DNA from 4 places in the Klebsiella sp. genome. Region 4 is predicted to be linked to each of the others. Evidence: predicted binding sites of a transcription regulator. Region 4 holds the regulator's gene; each other region holds the start of a gene.
The links. Region 4 encodes Fur, which represses iron uptake genes when iron is present. Its sites were predicted from a motif close to ATAATAATGAGAACNACTATCAA; they were not measured.

Region 1: the regulator Fur is predicted to act here: its motif matches at 1,761-1,783, upstream of fes (enterochelin esterase).
Region 2: the regulator Fur is predicted to act here: its motif matches at 3,096-3,118, upstream of gpmA (2,3-diphosphoglycerate-dependent phosphoglycerate mutase).
Region 3: the regulator Fur is predicted to act here: its motif matches at 2,249-2,271, upstream of sufA (Fe-S cluster assembly scaffold SufA).

Annotation. Positions count from the first base shown of each region.
Region 1 is NZ_JAPUEW010000073.1:2,234-7,263, reverse strand. It holds gene QVF11_RS21780 (TonB-dependent siderophore receptor) at 1-1,438, opposite strand, end outside; gene fes (enterochelin esterase) at 1,804-3,054, shown strand; gene QVF11_RS21770 (MbtH family protein) at 3,082-3,285, shown strand; gene entF (enterobactin non-ribosomal peptide synthetase EntF) at 3,296-5,030, shown strand, end outside.
Region 2 is NZ_JAPUEW010000020.1:7,884-12,913, forward strand. It holds gene galT (galactose-1-phosphate uridylyltransferase) at 1-752, shown strand, start outside; gene galK (galactokinase) at 755-1,903, shown strand; gene galM (galactose-1-epimerase) at 1,897-2,940, shown strand; gene gpmA (2,3-diphosphoglycerate-dependent phosphoglycerate mutase) at 3,269-4,021, shown strand; gene QVF11_RS07995 (ABC transporter ATP-binding protein) at 4,058-4,834, opposite strand; gene QVF11_RS08000 (FecCD family ABC transporter permease) at 4,831-5,030, opposite strand, start outside.
Region 3 is NZ_JAPUEW010000052.1:11,636-16,665, reverse strand. It holds gene ydiJ (D-2-hydroxyglutarate dehydrogenase YdiJ) at 1-58, shown strand, start outside; gene menI (1,4-dihydroxy-2-naphthoyl-CoA hydrolase) at 55-465, shown strand; gene QVF11_RS16345 (YegP family protein) at 499-687, opposite strand; gene QVF11_RS16340 (GlsB/YeaQ/YmgE family stress response membrane protein) at 853-1,101, shown strand; gene QVF11_RS16335 (hypothetical protein) at 1,219-1,536, opposite strand; gene sufA (Fe-S cluster assembly scaffold SufA) at 2,313-2,690, shown strand; gene sufB (Fe-S cluster assembly protein SufB) at 2,693-4,180, shown strand; gene sufC (Fe-S cluster assembly ATPase SufC) at 4,197-4,943, shown strand; gene sufD (Fe-S cluster assembly protein SufD) at 4,918-5,030, shown strand, end outside.
Region 4 is NZ_JAPUEW010000075.1:119,281-124,310, reverse strand. It holds gene ybfF (esterase) at 3-776, shown strand; gene ybfE (LexA regulated protein) at 910-1,203, shown strand; gene fldA (flavodoxin FldA) at 1,354-1,884, shown strand; gene fur (ferric iron uptake transcriptional regulator) at 2,176-2,628, shown strand; gene QVF11_RS22580 (ChiQ/YbfN family lipoprotein) at 2,699-3,031, opposite strand; gene chiP (chitoporin ChiP) at 3,079-4,482, opposite strand; gene glnS (glutamine--tRNA ligase) at 4,921-5,030, opposite strand, start outside.

The DNA.
Region 1 (5,030 bases), on a different contig from region 4:
TGAAGTCATCCCAAAGTCCCTGGGACAAGTTCAGCGACGGGCTCCAGTTGTTGCCCACGATGCTATGGTGATCGAAACGCAGACCAGGCGTCAGCATGGTGGTGTCGGTCAGCTCGATATTGTTTTCGGCAAACAACGAGAAAATCTCAGCTTTCGAATAAGGACTACGGTTAGTGCTGTCGTAGCCTGGAATATCGCCGCCCATAAAGGTTTGCGAGTTAGAAAGCATATCCTTCATACGCTGCTGGTTCCATTCGGTACCGAGCGTCAGGTTCTGATTAACCCACAGGTCAAACGGAATGCTGACTTCGCTGTGCAGCATCACATCGTTCAGATCGGAATCGACATATTTGGATGCGGAGTTTGGATCGAAAATCCCTTCCGTTCCGCCCGCTAAACCTTCAGGCGTACGGGAGTTGCGGGTGTGCTCGTACTGTACCCAGTTGCTGGTGGTGACGCCGTTATCCCAACCGCCGTTCCAGGTCAGGGAGTAGTTCTGGCGATAGAGGCGGTTAGTCTCTTTACCGTAGTTGTCTTTTACCCGCTGGTTGGTGTTGGTGTTTTGCGTGTCACCTGCATAGAGGTTGCCCTGGCGACTATAGCCAGCTTCAAGCTCAAGGGACTGCATTGGCGCGAAGTCCCAACGTACCGAGCCGTTGATATCTTTGTTTTCGACGCCTTCACGACCAGCAGGCAGCGTATCAACATAGTTACCGGTACGCTCGGACTGATGACCCTGGTTGATATCCCATGCATCGGCCTGGGTTTTATCGAGGTTGCCGTAAAGGCGGAAGCTGAAATCCCCGCCCAGAGGGCCGGTGAGGCTAAAGTTGGTACGTTTGGTCGAGCCTTCGTCTTTGTGCTCCGGGGCGTTCATGTAGGTATTCCATGAACCGTGCCACTCATCGCCACCTTTTTTGGTAATGATATTGACCACACCGCCCGCCGCGCCGTTACCGTAGCGTGCGGCAGCCGGGCCGCGCAGGACTTCAATGCGTTCGATCATTTCTGGCGGAACCCAGCCGGTATCACCGCGGGTATCGCGCTCGCCGCGCCAGCCCTGGCGCACGGAGTTGCGGCTGGTGACGGGTTTGCCGTCAATCAGGATCAGGGTGTTTTCCGGGCCCATGCCGCGAATATCAATCTGGCGGTTGTTGCCGCGCTGGCCGCTGGTGGAGTTACCGGTCAGGTTAACGCCCGGCATGGTGCGGATAATTTCGGATACGTCGCGTGCAGGCGGGCGTTTACGAATTTCATCGGCGGTAATAGTCGATACACCGGGAGCCTGAAGGTTCTGCTCGGCGGCGGTGACGACCATGGTTTCATCAGCGGTGGCGGTTTTGCTATCAGAGGTGGTTTCCGCCGCGCTCAGCGGAAAGGCAGCCCCGTAGATTCCCAGATTGACCAGTAAGGCCAGGGATTTGATCCTGTTATTCATTGTAAATCCTGCTTTTCGTCGCCACCTTCCCCAAAAGGCCCTTCCCAGCGGGAGGGGAGGTGGTATCAATGTTGCCAGTAGAGGGCATACGCACTCCGTCGCTGACTAAGAACCCGGCAGCAGGCTATTTTATTTGCCAGTTTGAACCTGGGCAGTGCTCGTACTCCTCGCGTACTCTATGTACGCTCCGGGTTCTCCGCGCTGTCCGTGTTCAAACTGCCGGCAACAATGACGCCTGCTGTCCTGGCTCTAAATAAGCCATCTCTGACATGTTTAATTTTGAAAGACGCGCTTCCCACAGCGCGCTAATACGCTATTGCAAATGAAAATAGTTATCAATAATATTATCAATAAATATTGCGTTTATTGATACGTTTGTTGATAAATGTCACGATAAACATAAGGTTGAAAAAGGAATGCAAAAGACAGGAAGTGACGGTTGGTGGCGAAGTATCTCCGGTCCGCAGATTGAGTCCGTGGATGGCGAGTACCGGGTGACCTTCTGGTGGCGCGATCCGGCAGGCAATGAAACGTCTTCGGCAATCCAGCGGGTGTGGATTTATATCACCGGCGTGACTGACCACCATAAGAATTCCGTGCCGCAAACGCTGCAGCGCATTCCCGGTACCGATGCCTGGTGCTGGCAAACCACGCTCTCACCCACCTGGCGCGGGAGCTACTGTTTTGTTCCCTCCGAGTGCGATAACGACTTTTCCCCTGAGCTTTTTAACGGCGATAGCCCGGACCGCACGCTGCTGCGCGAAGGCTGGCGCAAACTGCTGCCGCGCGCGATCTCCGACCCGCTCAATCCACAAAGCTGGAAGGGCGGCCGCGGTCATGCGGTGTCTGCGCTGGAGCTGCCTGAAGCCCCGGAACAACCGGGCTGGGCGCTGCGCGATGAACCTTATCAGCCGCCGGTCTGCATTGAGTGGCAGAGTCAGCGCCTCGGCAATACGCGACGGATCTGGGTTTACGCTACCGGTGATGCGAATCCGCAAGAGCGCCCTCTGGCGATTCTGCTTGATGGCCAGTTCTGGGCCGAAAGCATGCCGATATGGTCGCCGCTGGCGGGTTTAACCCGCGAAAAGCGGCTACCGCAGGCGGTTTATCTGCTGATTGACGTGATTGATAATCAGCATCGTGCCGAAGAGCTTCCCTGCAATGAAGCGTTCTGGATGGCGGTTCAGGAAGAGCTGCTGCCGTTAGTTCGTCAGATGGCCCCTTTCAGCGATCGCGCTGACCGAACCGTGGTGGCTGGCCAGAGCTTTGGCGGCCTGGCCGCCATGTTCGCCGCGCTCTACTGGCCGCAGCGCTTTGGTTGCGTGCTCAGTCAGTCCGGCTCTTACTGGTGGCCACATCGCGGCGGGGCGCAGACGGGCCTGCTGATTGATCGGCTAAGCCGCGGCGAATTACATCCGCAAGGGCTGCGAATCTGGCTGGAAGCCGGTATTCGCGAGCCGATCATTTTTCATGCAAGCCAGGCGCTTCTTGCGCATCTGGAACAGCAGACGATTTTCTGGCGTCAGGTTGACGGCGGGCATGATGCGCTTTGCTGGCGCGGCGGGCTGACGGCGGGGTTAATCCAGCTGTGGCAGCCTTTATGCCGCGAAGAGTAGCAAAGCGCGCTTTACGAGGAATTTGACATGCAATTCAGTAACCCCTTCGACAATCCGCAAGGGCAGTTTTACATTCTGCGCAATGACCAACAGCAGTTCAGCCTGTGGCCGCACCACTGCGCGTTGCCGGAGGGCTGGACGGTAGAGTGCTCTCCGCAGTCGTTGGACGCGTGCAACGCCTGGCTGGCAGCAAATTGGTCAACCCTCACCCCCGCGCACCATGCGTCCTAAGGAGTCGATCATGACCACTCGTTTACCGCTGGTAGCGGCACAGCCGGGGATCTGGATGGCGGAGCGCCTCTCGACGCTGCCCGGCGCATGGAGCGTCGCTCACTATGTAGAACTGCACGGTGAGATTGACCCGGACCTGCTCGGACGGGCGATTGTCACCGGGCTGTCGCAAGCCGACACCCTTAGCATGCGGTTTTGTGAAGATAACGGTGAAGCCTGGCAGTGGGTCGATGAAACTTATGTGTTTGCCGAACCGGATTATCAGGATCTGCGCACTGCGAGCGACCCGCACGCTGCCGCGATGGCGCTAATGCAGGCCGAGCTCGGACAGAATCTGCGCGTAGACGGCGGCAATCCGCTGGTCTGCCATCAGCTGTTACGGGTAGGAGATAATCGATGGTACTGGTATCAGCGTTATCACCATTTGCTGGTCGATGGCTTCAGTTTCCCGGCGATTACTCGCCAGATCGCTGCAATTTATCGCGCCTGGCAGCGGGGTGAAGAAACGCCTGCCTCGCCGTTTACTCCCTTTGCGGAAGTCGTGGAAGAGTATCAACGCTACTACAGTAGCGACGCCTGGCAGCGCGACAAACAGTTCTGGCAGGAGCAGCGTAAAGCGCTACCGTCTCCGGCTTCGCTGTCTGCCGTCCCGCTGGCGGGAAGGGCGAGCGGCACCGATATCTGGCGCATAAAGCTGGAGGTCGATTCTGGCGTCTTTAGCCGTCTGGCAGCGAGTGCTCCGCAGTGTCAGCGTGCGGATCTGGCGCTGGCGCTGACCACCCTGTGGTTGGGGAGACTGTGCAGCCGAATGGATTACGCGGCGGGCTTTATCTTTATGCGCCGCATGGGATCTGCGGCGTTAACCGCTACCGGGCCGGTGCTGAACGTCCTGCCGCTGGCGGTCAATATTGACGCGCAGGAAACGCTGCCCGAGCTGGCAACGCGCCTTGCCGGGCAGCTGAAAAAAATGCGCCGCCATCAGCGCTACGATGCCGAACAGATCGTCCGCGACAGCGGCAAGGCGGCGGGCGATGAGCCGCTGTTTGGCCCGGTGCTCAATATCAAAGTTTTCGATTATCAGCTGGATATCGACGGCGTGCAGGCGACGACCCATACGTTGGCCACCGGTCCGGTCAACGATCTGGAGCTGGCACTGTTCCCGGACGAAGCGGGTGGCCTGTCGCTGGAGATCTTGGCTAACAAACAGCGTTACGATGAACAGACGCTGCGCGGGCATATCGCCCGGCTATCCGCGCTGCTGACGCAGTTTGCTGACCATCCGGGCCTGCGCTGTGGCGACGCGAATATGCTATCGGCGGCGGAAATAACGCAACTGGAGCAGGTCAACAATACCGGCATTGCTCTGCCTTCCACTACGCTAAGCGCGCTGGTGGCGGAGCAGGCGGCGAAAACCCCGGATGCCCCGGCGCTGGCGGATGCCAACTGGCAGTTTAGCTACAAAGAGATGCGCCAGCAGGTGGTGGCGCTGGCGCAATTGCTGCGCACACGCGGAGTTAAACCGGGTGATAGCGTGGCGGTGGCGCTGCCGCGTTCGGTATTCCTGACCCTGGCGCTGCACGGTATTGTCGAAGCCGGGGCCGCGTGGCTGCCGCTGGATACCGGTTATCCTGACGATCGTCTGCGGATGATGCTGGAAGATGCGCGTCCATCGCTACTGATTACTTCTGAGGATCAGCTGGCGCGCTTTAGCGATATCCCCAACCTGGAAAGCCTCTGCTACCAGC
Region 2 (5,030 bases), on a different contig from region 4:
GTCAGAGCGCCCGCGGCACCAGCCGGGTCATCTGCTTTTCGCCAGACCACAGCAAAACGCTGCCGGAACTGAGCGTTGAAGCGCTGGAAGGCGTGGTTAAAACGTGGCAGGAACAGACCGCGGACCTCGGAAAAACCTATCCGTGGGTCCAGGTCTTTGAGAACAAGGGAGCGGCGATGGGCTGCTCCAACCCGCATCCGCATGGTCAGGTATGGGCAAACAGCTTCCTGCCTAACGAAGCGGAGCGCGAAGACCGTCTGCAAAAAGACTACTTCACCGAGCACGGCGCGCCGATGCTGGTGGATTATGTGCAGCGCGAATTAGCCGACGGTAGTCGTACCATCGTCGAGACCGAACACTGGCTCGCCGTGGTTCCCTACTGGGCAGCATGGCCTTTCGAGACGTTGCTGCTGCCCAAAGCTCACATCCAGCGTCTGACCGATTTAACCGACGACCAGCGCAGCGATCTTGCCCTGGCGCTGAAAAAGCTGACCAGCCGTTACGACAACCTGTTCCAGTGCTCATTCCCCTACTCAATGGGCTGGCACGGTGCGCCGTTTAACGGTGAAGAGAATAATCACTGGCAGCTGCATGCGCATTTTTATCCGCCGCTGTTGCGCTCCGCCACGGTGCGCAAATTTATGGTCGGCTATGAAATGCTGGCTGAAACCCAGCGTGATCTGACGGCCGAGCAGGCCGCCGAACGTCTGCGCGCTGTGAGCGACATCCATTTTCGCGAATCCGGAGTATAACCATGAGTCTGAAAGAGAAAACCCAAGCCCTGTTTGCTGAAAAGTTTGGCTATCCGGCCAGCCACGTTATCCAGGCCCCTGGCCGCGTTAACCTGATCGGCGAACATACCGACTATAACGATGGGTTCGTGTTGCCCTGCGCAATTGATTACCAGACGGTCATCAGCTGCTCGCCGCGTGACGATCGTACCGTGCGGGTGATTGCCGCCGACTACGACAATCAGACCGATGAGTTCTCTCTGGACTCGCAGATTACCAGCCACGATACCCAGCAGTGGTCGAACTATGTTCGCGGTGTGGTGAAGCATCTCCAGCAGCGGAATAACAACTTCGGCGGCGCGGACCTGGTCATCAGTGGCAACGTACCGCAGGGCGCAGGATTAAGCTCCTCGGCTTCACTGGAAGTCGCCGTCGGTACCGTGTTCCAGCAGCTTTATCACCTGCCCCTCGACGGCGCGCAGATTGCGCTGAACGGTCAGGAAGCGGAAAACCAGTTCGTTGGCTGCAACTGCGGCATCATGGACCAGCTCATCTCCGCACTCGGTAAAAAAGACCACGCGCTGCTGATCGACTGCCGCTCATTAGGGACCAAAGCGGTCTCGATGCCAAAAGGTGTCGCGGTGGTGATTATCAACAGTAACTTTAAACGTACCCTGGTCGGCAGCGAATACAACACGCGCCGCGAACAGTGCGAAACCGGCGCTCGCTTCTTCCAGCAACCCGCTCTGCGCGATGTCACTCTGGATGAGTTCAACGCTGTCGCCTACGAGCTTGACCCGATTGTCGCCAAACGTGTTCGCCACGTCCTGACCGAAAACGCTCGTACCGTGGAAGCCGCCACGGCGCTGGAAAAAGGCGATCTGCTGAGAATGGGCGAACTGATGGCGGAATCTCACGCCTCGATGCGCGATGATTTTGAAATCACCGTACCGCAGATCGATACCCTGGTGGACATCGTCAAAGCGACCATCGGCGATAAAGGCGGTGTCCGCATGACCGGCGGCGGTTTCGGCGGCTGTATTGTCGCGCTGGTGCCGGAAGATCTGGTCGATACCGTGCAGCAGGCCGTTGCCAAAGAGTACGAAGCAAAAACCGGTATCAAAGAAACGTTCTACGTGTGCAAGCCGTCTCAGGGAGCAGGACAATGCTAAATCAAACAACGGAGCTGGCGCCGGACGGCCAGCCGTGGAATATCCTCATCCTGCGTAACGACGCGGGGATGACGGTGACCGTCATGGATTGGGGCGCCACGCTGCTCTCCGCGCAGGTGACGCTGGCTGACGGCAGCGTGCGCGAAGCGCTGCTCGGCTGCGCGACTCCTGGCGACTATACGCGCCAGGCCGCCTATCTCGGCGCTTCCGTCGGTCGTTACGCTAACCGCATCGCTAACAGCCGCTTTACGCTGGATGGTTGTACCGTCAATCTGACCCCGTCCAACGAAGCGGGCCATCAGTTGCACGGCGGGCCAGATGGTTTTGATAAGCGCCGCTGGCAGATTGTCAGCACTGATGCTCGTCACGTGCTGTTTTCACTCTCGTCTAACGATGGCGATCAGGGATTCCCCGGCAATCTGACGGCAACGGCGCACTATCGCCTGACCGACGATAATCGGATCTCCATCGAATATCGCGCCACCGTTGACCAACCCTGTCCGGTGAATTTGACCAACCACGTCTATTTCAACCTCGACGGCGTGCAGAGTGACGTGCGCAACCACAGGCTGCAAATTTTCGCTGATGTTTATTTGCCGGTAGAGAGCGACGGTATTCCGGGGGGCGATCTGCAAAACGTCACCCTCACCAGCTTCGATTTCCGCACGCCGAAGGTGCTGGCAGATGATTTCTTGCGCGACGAAGACCAGCAAAAAGTGAAAGGCTACGACCACGCCTTCCTGCTTCAGGCGCTGGGCGATGCCAGCAGTCCGGCGGCTCACGTCTGGTCGCAGGACGAAAAACTGCAGATGACGGTCTATACCTCCGCTCCGGCCCTGCAATTCTACTCCGGCAACTATCTGGGCGGCACGCCGTCGCGTACGGCGCAACCGTACGATGACTGGCAAGGTCTGGCGCTGGAAAGCGAGTTCCTGCCAGATTCGCCGAACCATCCGGAATGGCCGCAGCCGGATTGCGTTCTACGCCCCGGCGAAGAGTACGTCAGCCTGACGGAATATCAGTTTATTGTGAAATAATCCCAAGCCCTCCTGATGGAGGGTTTTTTTATCCTTTCGCTGAAAAATACGCCACTTACAGACAAAAACATAACCTCAATTTTACAAGCACCTTACACTGAGCCACTATTTTCGCTATGGTTAGGGATAAGCATTGCCGTGAGGTAAATCACAGCAATATAATGAGAATAGTTATCAATCAATAAATATATACACTACAGCATTCGGGTCGCATCAAGGCGGCAAATGAACGAATCTCTGGAAGCATAGTTAACTATGTGACCAGGGTGAGTGAAAGCAGCCAACAATGAGGCGGCGCGAAGGATGACGTGTATTGAGGAGTAAGAGAATGGCTGTAACTAAGCTGGTACTCGTTCGTCACGGCGAAAGCCAATGGAACAACGAAAACCGTTTCACCGGTTGGTATGACGTTGACCTGTCTGAAAAAGGCGTTGGTGAAGCAAAAGCAGCCGGTAAGCTGCTGAAAGAAGAAGGCTTCAGCTTCGATTTTGCTTATACCTCTGTGCTGAAACGTGCCATCCACACTCTGTGGAACGTGCTGGACGAACTGGATCAGGCCTGGCTGCCGGTTGAGAAATCCTGGAAACTGAACGAGCGTCATTACGGTGCGCTGCAGGGTCTGAACAAAGCAGAAACCGCTGAAAAATACGGTGACGAGCAGGTTAAGCAGTGGCGTCGTGGCTTTGCGGTAACACCGCCGGAGCTGACCAAAGACGATGAGCGCTATCCGGGGCACGATCCGCGTTACGCAAAACTGACCGATGCAGAACTGCCGACCACCGAAAGCCTGGCGCTGACTATCGACCGCGTTGTGCCTTACTGGAACGAAACCATTCTGCCGCGTCTGAAAAGCGGTGAGCGCGTGATTATCGCCGCTCACGGCAACTCCCTGCGTGCGCTGGTGAAGTACCTCGACAACATGGGCGAAGCAGAAATTCTCGAGCTGAACATTCCAACCGGCGTGCCGCTGGTGTATGAATTCGACGAAAACTTCAAACCTATCAAACACTACTATCTGGGCAATGCCGACGAGATCGCCGCGAAAGCCGCAGCCGTTGCAAACCAGGGTAAAGCGAAGTAATTAATTTACCGGATAGCCCAGGCTATCCGGTAGCTTCTATACCCTGATAACCCCGTCCAGAATCACTTGTGGCCTTCCCTGAGAACAGCGCTCTACTCGACTTCGCACATTGAACACTTCCGCCAAATTTTCAGTTGTAATCACCGCCTCCGGCGCACCGCTTGCCACCAACTCCCCTTCTTTAAGCATCAGAACATGTTCGCCATGCTGCAAAGCGATGTTGATATCATGCACCACAACCAGCGTGACCATATTTCGTGTGCGGGTCTCCCTCGCGATTAAATCCATCACGTGAAATTGATAATTCAGATCGAGCGCGCTAAGAGGCTCATCTAGTAGTAACAGCTGCGGGTGGCGGATTAGCGATTGCGCAAGCCCTACCAGCTGCCGCTGGCCGCCGGAAAGCTGGTCAAGATAGCGCAACGATAAATGAGCAATCCCAAGCTGATCCAGCAATGTCAGCACCTGGGCTTCTCTATGGCGAGGCTCCCGATCTCCCGATGCGCGCTGAGCAACAACAATTGATTCCAGTACCTGTAGGTGGACGCCCTGCGGCAGCGACTGCGGTAAAAACACCACTTTCTTTGCACGTTCGGCAAAAGATAGCGACAGCAGGTTTTCTCCTGACAATAGCACTTCGCCATACGCTTTGTTCAGCCCGGCCAATGAACGTAGCAAAGTCGATTTCCCGCAGCCATTTGGCCCCAAAAGAACGGTAATTTTTCCGCAAGGGAGTTCTGAAATATTCAGATTGCGGATCACCGGTCTTTTAAGGTACCCGGCGTTGATACCCCGAAGGCTTAAACCGCTCATGACATACTCCCGCGATGGCGCACAATAATGCTCAGGAAAAACGGTACGCCAACTAACGAGGTAACGATTCCGACGGGAATAATAATGCCAGGGAAAATATTCTTAGACGCAATAGAGGCCAATGAAAGCACCAGCCCGCCGGTCAATACACTGCCGGGTAGAAAAAAACGGTGGTCTTCGCCAAAAAGCATGCGCG
Region 3 (5,030 bases), on a different contig from region 4:
TATTGAAGGTAGTGGTGTCCGTCACCCGCTGCAGGCGTTACTGGAGATTATTGGATGATTTGGAAACGTCAAAGTACGCTGGAACAGCTGAACGCGATGGGTGACGGCAATATGGTCGGTCTGCTGGATATTCAGTTTGAAGCGATTACCGATGATTCGCTCGAGGCGACGATGCCGGTAGACGGTCGCACCCATCAGCCCTTTGGGCTACTGCACGGCGGCGCGTCGGTGGTGTTAGCCGAAACGTTAGGCTCGGTGGCCGGCTATTTGTGTAGCGAAGGAGAGCAGAAGGTGGTGGGGCTGGAGGTCAATGCCAATCACATTCGCTCGGTGCGTAGCGGCAGGGTTCGCGGCGTGTGCCGGGCGCTGCACGTTGGCTCTCGCCACCAGGTCTGGCAAATCGAAATCTCTGATGAGCAGGGGCGTCTTTGCTGCTCTTCGCGGCTCACCACGGCAGTGATATAAGATAATCAGGGGGGAGCATTTCCCCCCTGAACTTTACTGCGTCTCGTCTTTAATGGTTTCACTTGCTCCATTCTTCTGCACTGAAGCAATCCCCTTTTTCGCAGCCTCCTTAGATGAATACATTTCACTGGAGGCAATCGTTTCGTGATTATCCGCTTTTAGCACAAAATACCAGGGTTGAGAGACGTTCTTTTCCGATTTTTTTATGACGTAATAGCCCATTCTTCACTCCTTATATGAGTTACCCACGCCATAATCTGTAGACCATCATCTCTCATATGACAAGTATTCACATGATAAATATAAAATAATAAAAACTTCGTAATATATATGCTAATATTTTAGATACGAAAGATTTACAAGGTAACAAAGAGGACGGAGTTAGCTATGGGTATCATTTCCTGGATTATTTTTGGGCTTATTGCCGGTATTTTAGCCAAGTGGATTATGCCGGGGAAAGACGGCGGTGGTTTTATCGTTACCGTAATTCTCGGTGTCATCGGTGCTGTAGTTGGTGGCTGGATCAGCACCTTCTTCGGTTTTGGCAAGGTGGACGGGTTTAATTTTGGTAGCTTTATCGTGGCGGTAATCGGTGCGTTGGTGGTACTGTTTATCTACAGGAAGATTAAGAGCTAATTCTTCCTGCGCACGAATTGAGTCATAAAATGAAGAGGCTGCCGCCAATGTCGGCAGCCTTTTTTAATCGTTATAAATCACCTGATTGGCTGATAAATCCATGGCGAAGTTATAGGCTTACAGGCTCGGCATATCAGGCATTGGCACGACTTCCACGCGAACTTCATAATGTTTAGCTTTGCTGGCAGGAATAAGCGGTGTGAGTTTATTAATGGTTTCAACCGGGTTATCGGTTGCCACTGTTGCGGAGAATAATACCGGCTTTTGCGGTGGTAAAGGGGGAAACGGCATCGGACCGTGGCCCTGAGTGAGTTCAAACGGCGGATGGCCTGCATTATTGGCTGTCGGTACGGGAGCCTCTGCTTTATCTGCGGCAAAAGCGCTGGCGGCTGTAATCGAAACAATTGCGAAAAGTGCAATGATTGCTTTTTTCATTTTTATCACCTCGTGAGTTTGTGGATAAAAGCATAGAGGGTACGCTTTTGGCAAACAATCCCACGGCGGGCGAATCCTATGAATCTCCTTATTTCTTAACGAATGTGAAGGCCTTACCGAAGACGGCGAGGCTCACGGATTTATAGTGGGAAGAGGTTAATCGAGCAAAACGCTTATAATTAACAATACGACCATACACATCGACATTACATCTGTTTCTATATCCATAATCCAGTACTACATACGTTCCTGATAAGTCAGCATTGTGACATTGCGTTTAAAGATGAAGAAAATTTAGCAGCTCATTTTACACGAACTAGCTTTTGGCAAATAAATCTTTATTTCTGTGAAACAGGAGTACTTATAATGAAAATGAATAGAATCTATTGCATGAATGTATTTGCTTTGAAGTAGTATGAGAATTGTTCGTTTTTCGCTCACTCACTGCGAGTCGAGCACTGGGGCTAAGCGGCTGATTTGACACATCGGGGTAATCAGCAGAACGACTCTTTTTCTATTTCAAAAATCGGTATTTTCGATACATCTTTTCCATTGCACCTCAGAACACCGCCTGATAATAAATAACTTATTATTTTTCAGTATATTAAAACAAAAAATGATGGGCTGAAAACGCGGGGAACAGGGTCTATGCTTATAAAAAGTACAAAAAAAGAGCCTGATAGTGGAATACCCCTTCTCTGGATGGGTTGAAGTGATAATCATTATCACTAACATGGCGGGTATGCCCTGATGGCGTCAACCTATGAGGTAGAGCGATGGACTTACAAGCAGGAACTTTTAATCCCGACGATTTTAGCTGGCGCGGTCTGGAGATGACTCCGGCCGCCGCCGCCCATATTTGCGATCTGGTCCGTAAGCAACCCGAAATGCAGGGACTGCGTCTTGGCGTCAAAACCAGCGGCTGCGCCGGTTTTGGATACGTCCTCGAATTAATCGCCGAACCGGCGAAAGACGACCTGTTGTTCGAGCGTGACGGCGCGAAGCTGTGGGCACCGCTGCAAGCTATGCCGTTTATCGATGGCACCGAGCTTGATTACGTTCGCGAAGGCTTAAATCAGATCTTTAAATTCCATAATCCAAAAGCCCAGCACGAATGCGGCTGCGGTGAAAGTTTTGGCGTTCAGGCGGAGTAACTATGTCTCGTAATACTGAAGCAACTGACGATGTCAAAACCTGGAGCGGCGGGCCACTCAACTATAAAGAAGGCTTTTTTACCCAGCTACAGACCGATGAGCTGGCGAAAGGCATAAATGAAGAGGTGGTTCGGGCGATTTCTGCACGCCGCAATGAGCCAGAATGGATGCTGGAGTTTCGTCTTAATGCGTTTAAAGCCTGGCAGGCGATGGAAGAACCACACTGGCTGAAAGCGCACTACGACAAGCTGAACTATCAGGATTACAGCTATTATTCAGCGCCCTCCTGCGGCAACTGCGATGACACCTGCGCATCTGAACCCGGGGCTCAGCAACAAACCGGTCCCAGCGCATTTCTGACCAATGAAGTGGAAGAGGCGTTTAACCTGCTCGGCGTGCCGGTACGTGAAGGGCGAGAAGTGGCCGTCGACGCCATTTTTGACTCGGTTTCCGTGGCGACCACCTACCGCGAAAAGCTGGCGGAGCAGGGGATTATTTTCTGTTCCTTCGGCGAAGCGATCCACGATCACCCTGAGCTGGTGAAAAAGTATCTCGGCACCGTGGTGCCCGGCAATGACAACTTCTTTGCCGCCCTTAACGCGGCGGTCGCATCTGATGGCACCTTTATCTACGTGCCGAAAGGCGTACGCTGCCCGATGGAACTGTCGACCTACTTCCGTATTAACGCCGAGAAAACCGGCCAGTTTGAACGCACGATTCTGGTGGCCGATGAAGGTAGCTACGTCAGCTATATTGAAGGCTGCTCGGCACCGGTACGCGATAGCTACCAGCTGCACGCGGCGGTGGTCGAAGTCATTATTCATAAAGACGCCGAGGTGAAGTACTCCACGGTGCAAAACTGGTTCCCCGGCGACAACAACACTGGCGGGATCCTTAACTTCGTCACCAAACGTGCCCTGTGCGAAGGTGAAAACAGCAAAATGTCGTGGACCCAGTCGGAGACCGGCTCGGCAATCACCTGGAAATACCCGAGCTGTATTCTGCGCGGCGACAACTCTATCGGTGAATTCTTCTCGGTGGCGCTCACCAGCGGTCATCAACAGGCGGATACCGGGACCAAAATGATTCATATCGGTAAAAATACCCGCTCGACGATTATCTCGAAGGGGATTTCCGCCGGTCATAGTCAGAATAGTTATCGCGGGCTGGTGAAAATCATGCCGACGGCGACCAACGCGCGCAACTTTACCCAATGCGACTCCATGCTGATTGGCCCGGATAGCGGGGCGCATACCTTCCCGTATGTGGAATGCCGCAACAACAGCGCTCAGCTGGAGCATGAAGCCACTACGTCGCGTATTGGTGAAGACCAACTGTTCTACTGTCTACAGCGCGGGATCAGCGAAGACGATGCGATTTCAATGATCGTCAATGGTTTCTGTAAGGACGTCTTCTCAGAGCTGCCGCTGGAATTTGCCGTTGAAGCGCAAAAATTGCTGGCGATTAGTCTTGAACACAGCGTCGGCTGATAACAAAGGAAATAAGATGTTAAGTATTAAAAATTTGCAGGTCGCCGTTGAAGATAAAGAGATCCTGCGCGGACTGAATCTGGACGTTCGCCCTGGCGAAGTGCATGCGATTATGGGGCCAAATGGTTCCGGAAAAAGTACGCTTTCGGCAACGCTCGCCGGGCGCGAAGACTATGAAGTTACCGGCGGCAGCGTGGAGTTTAAAGGCAAAGATCTGCTGGATCTGGCCCCTGAAGATCGCGCGGGCGAGGGCATTTTTATGGCCTTCCAGTATCCGGTAGAGATCCCCGGCGTCAGCAATCAGTTTTTCCTGCAAACCGCACTTAACGCTGTGCGCAGCTACCGCGGCCAGGAGCAGCTCGACCGTTTTGACTTCCAGGATCTGATGGAAGAGAAAATTAAGCTGCTGAAAATGCCGGAGGATCTGCTGACCCGTTCAGTTAACGTTGGCTTCTCCGGCGGCGAGAAAAAGCGCAACGATATCCTGCAGATGGCGGTGCTGGAACCGGAGCTGTGCATCCTGGATGAGTCTGACTCGGGGCTGGACATTGACGCTCTGAAGATTGTTTCCGATGGCGTCAACTCCCTGCGCGACGGCAAGCGCTCGTTTATTATCGTCACCCACTATCAGCGTATTCTCGACTACATCAAGCCTGATTACGTCCACGTGCTGTATCAGGGTCGGATTGTGAAATCCGGCGATTTTACTCTGGTCAAACAACTGGAGGAGCAGGGCTATGGCTGGCTTACCGAACAGCAGTAACGCGCTGCAACAGTGGCATCATCTGTTTGAAGCCCAGAGCGAACAGCGTAGCCCACAGGCGCACCAGCATCTGCAACAATTACTGCG
Region 4 (5,030 bases):
CCATGAAATTAAATAGCCGAGCGCAATCTGCACAGAATCCGCACAATAATCCCCCTATCGTCCTGGTCCATGGCCTTTTTGGCAGTCTGGATAACCTTGGGATCCTCGCCCGCGATCTGGTCGCTGACTACGATATTTTACAGGTCGATATGCGAAATCACGGTCTTTCCCCGCGCGCGCCAGAGATGACCTATGCCGCGATGGCTCAGGATTTGATTGATACTCTCAATGAATACCAAATAGAAAAAGCGACCTTTATTGGTCACTCAATGGGCGGTAAGGCGGTCATGGCGCTGAGCGCAATGGCCCCGGAGCGCATCGCTGGCCTGGTTGCGATTGATATTGCACCTGTGGATTATCACGTTCGTCGCCATGATGAAATCTTCGCCGCCATCAATGCCGTGACCGACGCGGGTGCCGCAACGCGTCAACAGGCGGCAGCGGTGATGCGCGAACACCTCAATGAAGAAGGCGTGATTCAGTTTCTGCTGAAATCCTTTGTGGAAGGTCAGTGGCGGTTTAACGTGCCGGTATTGTGGGAGCAATATGACAATATCGTCGGCTGGCAAACCATCCCCGCCTGGCCGCATCCGGCGCAGTTTATCCCCGGCGGTAACTCACCCTACGTAACCGATGCCTACCGTGAGGCTCTGCTGGCTCAATTCCCCCAGGCACGGGCCCATGTGATTGCCGGAGCCGGACATTGGGTACATGCAGAAAAACCAGAGGCTGTTTTACGGGCAATACGCCGTTATTTGACCTCCATAGCCGCGTAACTGGCTAAAATCTGCCCGACCGCGCGGCAGAATGCCCGCGGTCGTTGGCGCAGCCCCTCGCCTGATGTATTATGGCGGGCTATCTGCGTCGGCTATGCCCGACAGCTTGTTTCCCCCGAAGTCACTCTGAATCATGGCAAAAGAACAAACGGACCGTACGACATTAGATTTGTTCGCAACCGAGCGTCGGCCGGGTAGACCGAAAACCAATCCGCTTTCACGCGACGAACAGCTGCGTATCAACAAACGCAATCAGCTCAAGCGCGATAAAGTTCGCGGTTTGAAGCGCGTTGAGCTGAAGCTCAATGCCGATGCGGTTGATGCGCTCAATGAGCTGGCCGAAGCCCGCAACATGAACCGCAGCGATCTGATTGAAGAGATGCTGATGAACCAACTGGCGGCCCTGCGCAGCCAGGATAAAGCCTAAAACCCTCAAAAAATAAGCTTTCATGTAGCAGAGTGTGCAGTCGGGCGTGATTGCTGTTTCCGCGCCCTTCTCAGTTCTGCTATCATTGCCCCTATCTGTGGGCATTTAAGTCCCTACCACATCATTAAGTTTCAAGAGGTTATTTTACTCATGGCAATCATCGGCATCTTTTTTGGCAGCGACACCGGCAACACCGAAAATATTGCAAAAATGATTCAAAAGCAGCTTGGTAAAGATGTTGCTGATGTGCGCGACATTGCCAAGAGCAGCAAAGAAGATCTGCAAGCTCACGATATTCTGCTGCTCGGCATCCCAACCTGGTACTACGGTGAAGCACAGTGTGACTGGGATGATTTCTTCCCGACGCTGGAAGAAGTCGATTTCAACGGCAAACTGGTCGCGCTGTTTGGCTGCGGCGATCAGGAAGACTACGCTGAATACTTCTGTGATGCGCTGGGTACCATTCGCGACATCATCGAACCCCGCGGCGCCACTATCGTTGGTCACTGGCCGACCGCTGGATATCATTTTGAAGCATCTAAAGGTCTGGCAGATGACGACCACTTCGTGGGTCTGGCCATCGACGAAGACCGTCAGCCAGAACTGACTAACGAACGCGTGGAAAAATGGGTAAAACAGATTTCTGAAGAGCTGCACCTCGAAGAAATCAAGAATGCCTGAGTCTAAACGGCGTTATCGTCAGATTTCGCCGAATTAATAGATAAAAGCAATCAAAGTTATAGCTACAAGTTTTTAACTTTTAATCACATATCTGTACAATGTCCTCTGATTTAACGAGGTCACGTGAAGCACTTTGTAGCCAGTGCCTCGTTTTTGACAGCATACAAGGCCCGATGCTTGCAGTTTTCATTTCACCATGGCAGTTCTATAATGAGACGCATTACATCGGGTGATTCTCTGTATTACTTCCGTTGATGGAAGTAGATCGTTTAGCAACAGGACAGATTCCGCATGACTGACAACAATACCGCATTAAAGAAGGCTGGCCTGAAAGTGACACTTCCGCGATTAAAAATCCTGGAAGTCCTGCAGGAACCGGATAACCATCATGTCAGTGCGGAAGACTTATATAAACGCCTGATTGATATGGGTGAAGAGATTGGTCTGGCAACCGTCTATCGCGTACTGAACCAGTTCGACGACGCCGGCATCGTCACCCGTCATAATTTCGAAGGTGGTAAATCCGTTTTCGAGCTAACGCAACAGCATCATCACGATCATCTGATTTGCCTTGATTGCGGCAAAGTGATCGAATTTAGCGATGACTCAATTGAAGCTCGTCAACGTGAGATTGCCTCCCGACACGGTATTCGCCTCACCAACCACAGCCTGTACCTGTACGGTCACTGTGCAGAAGGCGATTGCCGCGAAGATGAACATGCCCACGACGCGGTGGAAAAGTAATTCCCCGTTGCGTAAGCAGCAAAAAGCCAACCTGACGGTTGGCTTTTTTTATGGCTACGAAAAGTAAAAATCAGGGTTTCGTGTTGTTGCTACGAATCTCTTTCCAAATCTGGTCACAGCGCGACTGTACTGCCTGATCGTTACCGGTTTTACGCGCCTGGATACATTGCTGGTAATCCAGTACTCGCACGCTTTCCTGGGTGGCGAACTGCTGATGCTGCTTCTCTTGCTTCAGAACGTCTAATACGCTCTGGCAGGCTTCGACTTTATCTGGGTTACCTTCAGCAGTATTAATACAGGCGCTGTAGGCATCTTTTAACTTTGAATCCTCTTTCGGCGCTGGCGACTGCGTGCAGGCAACCAGACCTGCCGCCACAATGGCGACAAGCAATAGCTTCTTCATAATCGACCTCGGGAAATTGCGGCAGGATCACGCCCGCCGCACTGGCATCAGAAAATGGTGAATGGAGCAATAACCATGAACTTCACGTCGCGCTCATCCTGGAAGATGTTGCCGTAGCCGCCGCTCCAGCTTGGGATATCGGAGTGGTTGTCGTATTGAGTAAAGTGCAGTTTAAACAGCGTACCCTTCGCGCGTCCTTCCTGTACGGTGTACATCGCATCCAGGCTATAGGCTGACTCTTCCAGACGTTTGTCAGGGTTGTAGTAAGCATCAGGAGAAGACATTTTTCCTGGTTTTGCATCCCATGCATAAACATAGGACGCGCCGAAGGCCCAACCCGGCATATTCCAGTTCTTCATGTCATACATCGCACCGAAGAACACCGCTTTTTCACCGTTGGCGTTGAAGTCAGAGCGGTTATCCCACCAGACATCCAGACGACCGTTAGATGAGGCGTAAGTCGGCGTCATACGCTGCAGGAAGTAGCCCTGCTGACCATCGGCTTTAACCCAGGTTCCTTCCAGGCGCAGGTCGAGAACATCAGCAACCTTATAGCCAAAGGTCAATGCCTGTAGCCAGGCGGTACCATCATAAATATCGTTCGCCCCGCCGTTGCTGACTTTATCGCGAGTACCGTAGAACTGGTAGCTGGTGGTTAGCGGCGTGCCTGCGACATCAAATTTGTAGCTGGCCTTAGCGAAATACTGGTCGATGTAACCCTGTGCCTGGCCAAATGCGGCTTCCAGCACGAGGTCATTTTTAAAATCATACTTGGCGCCGAGAGAGTGGAGATAATCAACCTTGGTTTTCTTGTCGTTCTGATAGAACTCATCCATCTCAATGTGCCACGGCGCTTTATATTCGTTTGTCCACATATAGGAGAAACTCAGCGCGCCCGCATCGCCGTAGTCAAAATTAGCACCGGCTTCAGCCCCCTGATAGGTACCCGGCATAAAGCTCCAGTGCGGAGCCAGCAAGGTTTGACCGGTAGGCTGGATATAGCCAGCACGCGCCCATGCCGGGCCAAATTTAAATTTGGCGGCTGCTTTGTACAGGCTGATCCCGCTCTTATCACCGGAATAGTCTTCATCGTAAGTTTTATTGCGTGAGGAGAAAGCGATTTCGTTCGGGTGTCCGCTGTCGCTGCTTTCACCCATTTCGATGGCGGTAAAGGCCGCAACATCAATGCCGAACATATCGGCGGCATAGCCGGACTGGAAGTCGAGGTTGGCGTTCCAGGTGGAATGAGAAAGGTTAGTTTTGTATTTGTCGCCGTCGGTCACATCTTTACGGTCACGTTCACGCTGCCAGTAATAGATGCCGCCGGTTAACGTTGAATCATCAATGAACCCTTCCGCTTTCGCATCCGGTACCATTGCAAAACCTGACAGTGCTGTCACACCGGCGATAGCCAGCGCCAGCGTACTACGTTTGCCACTAAACGTACGCATATGCATATCCTCTTTGACTTTTTAAAAACGCAGTTACCAAGGGCAACTAGCGAAAAAAATAAAATAAAACTGCTTAAAAAGTGGAGCGGTAAAATCCGCATAACCACTGGGTATAGACTATTTTTCGTGACGCGAATTATCAATCTCTTTCGGTGATCAAAGATGAAGATTATGACAAAGCGCACATAATCTATGTCTTTTTGTTTCAGTCGTAGATGTCATGCATTTGACGTGGAAGTGCTTGCTATATCAGAAAAAATAGGCGTAATGAAAGCGATTACATGATTTTATAGAGGATGACCGAAGGGACAAATAGTTGTGATTATTACAATCTGTAAACAAGATTAATTCGCATCGCGAAAATATGGGAATTTAATCTCCTGATTCTGAAATAAAAAAAACGCCGCTGTTTGCGGCGTTCTCATAAATAGCGGATAACTACGCGCCGGCTTTTGCCCAGGTGTCGCGCAGACCAACGGTACGGTTAAATACCAAATTGGTTGCGGTTGCATAGCGGCTGTCGAGGCAGAAGTAACCTTCACGCTCGA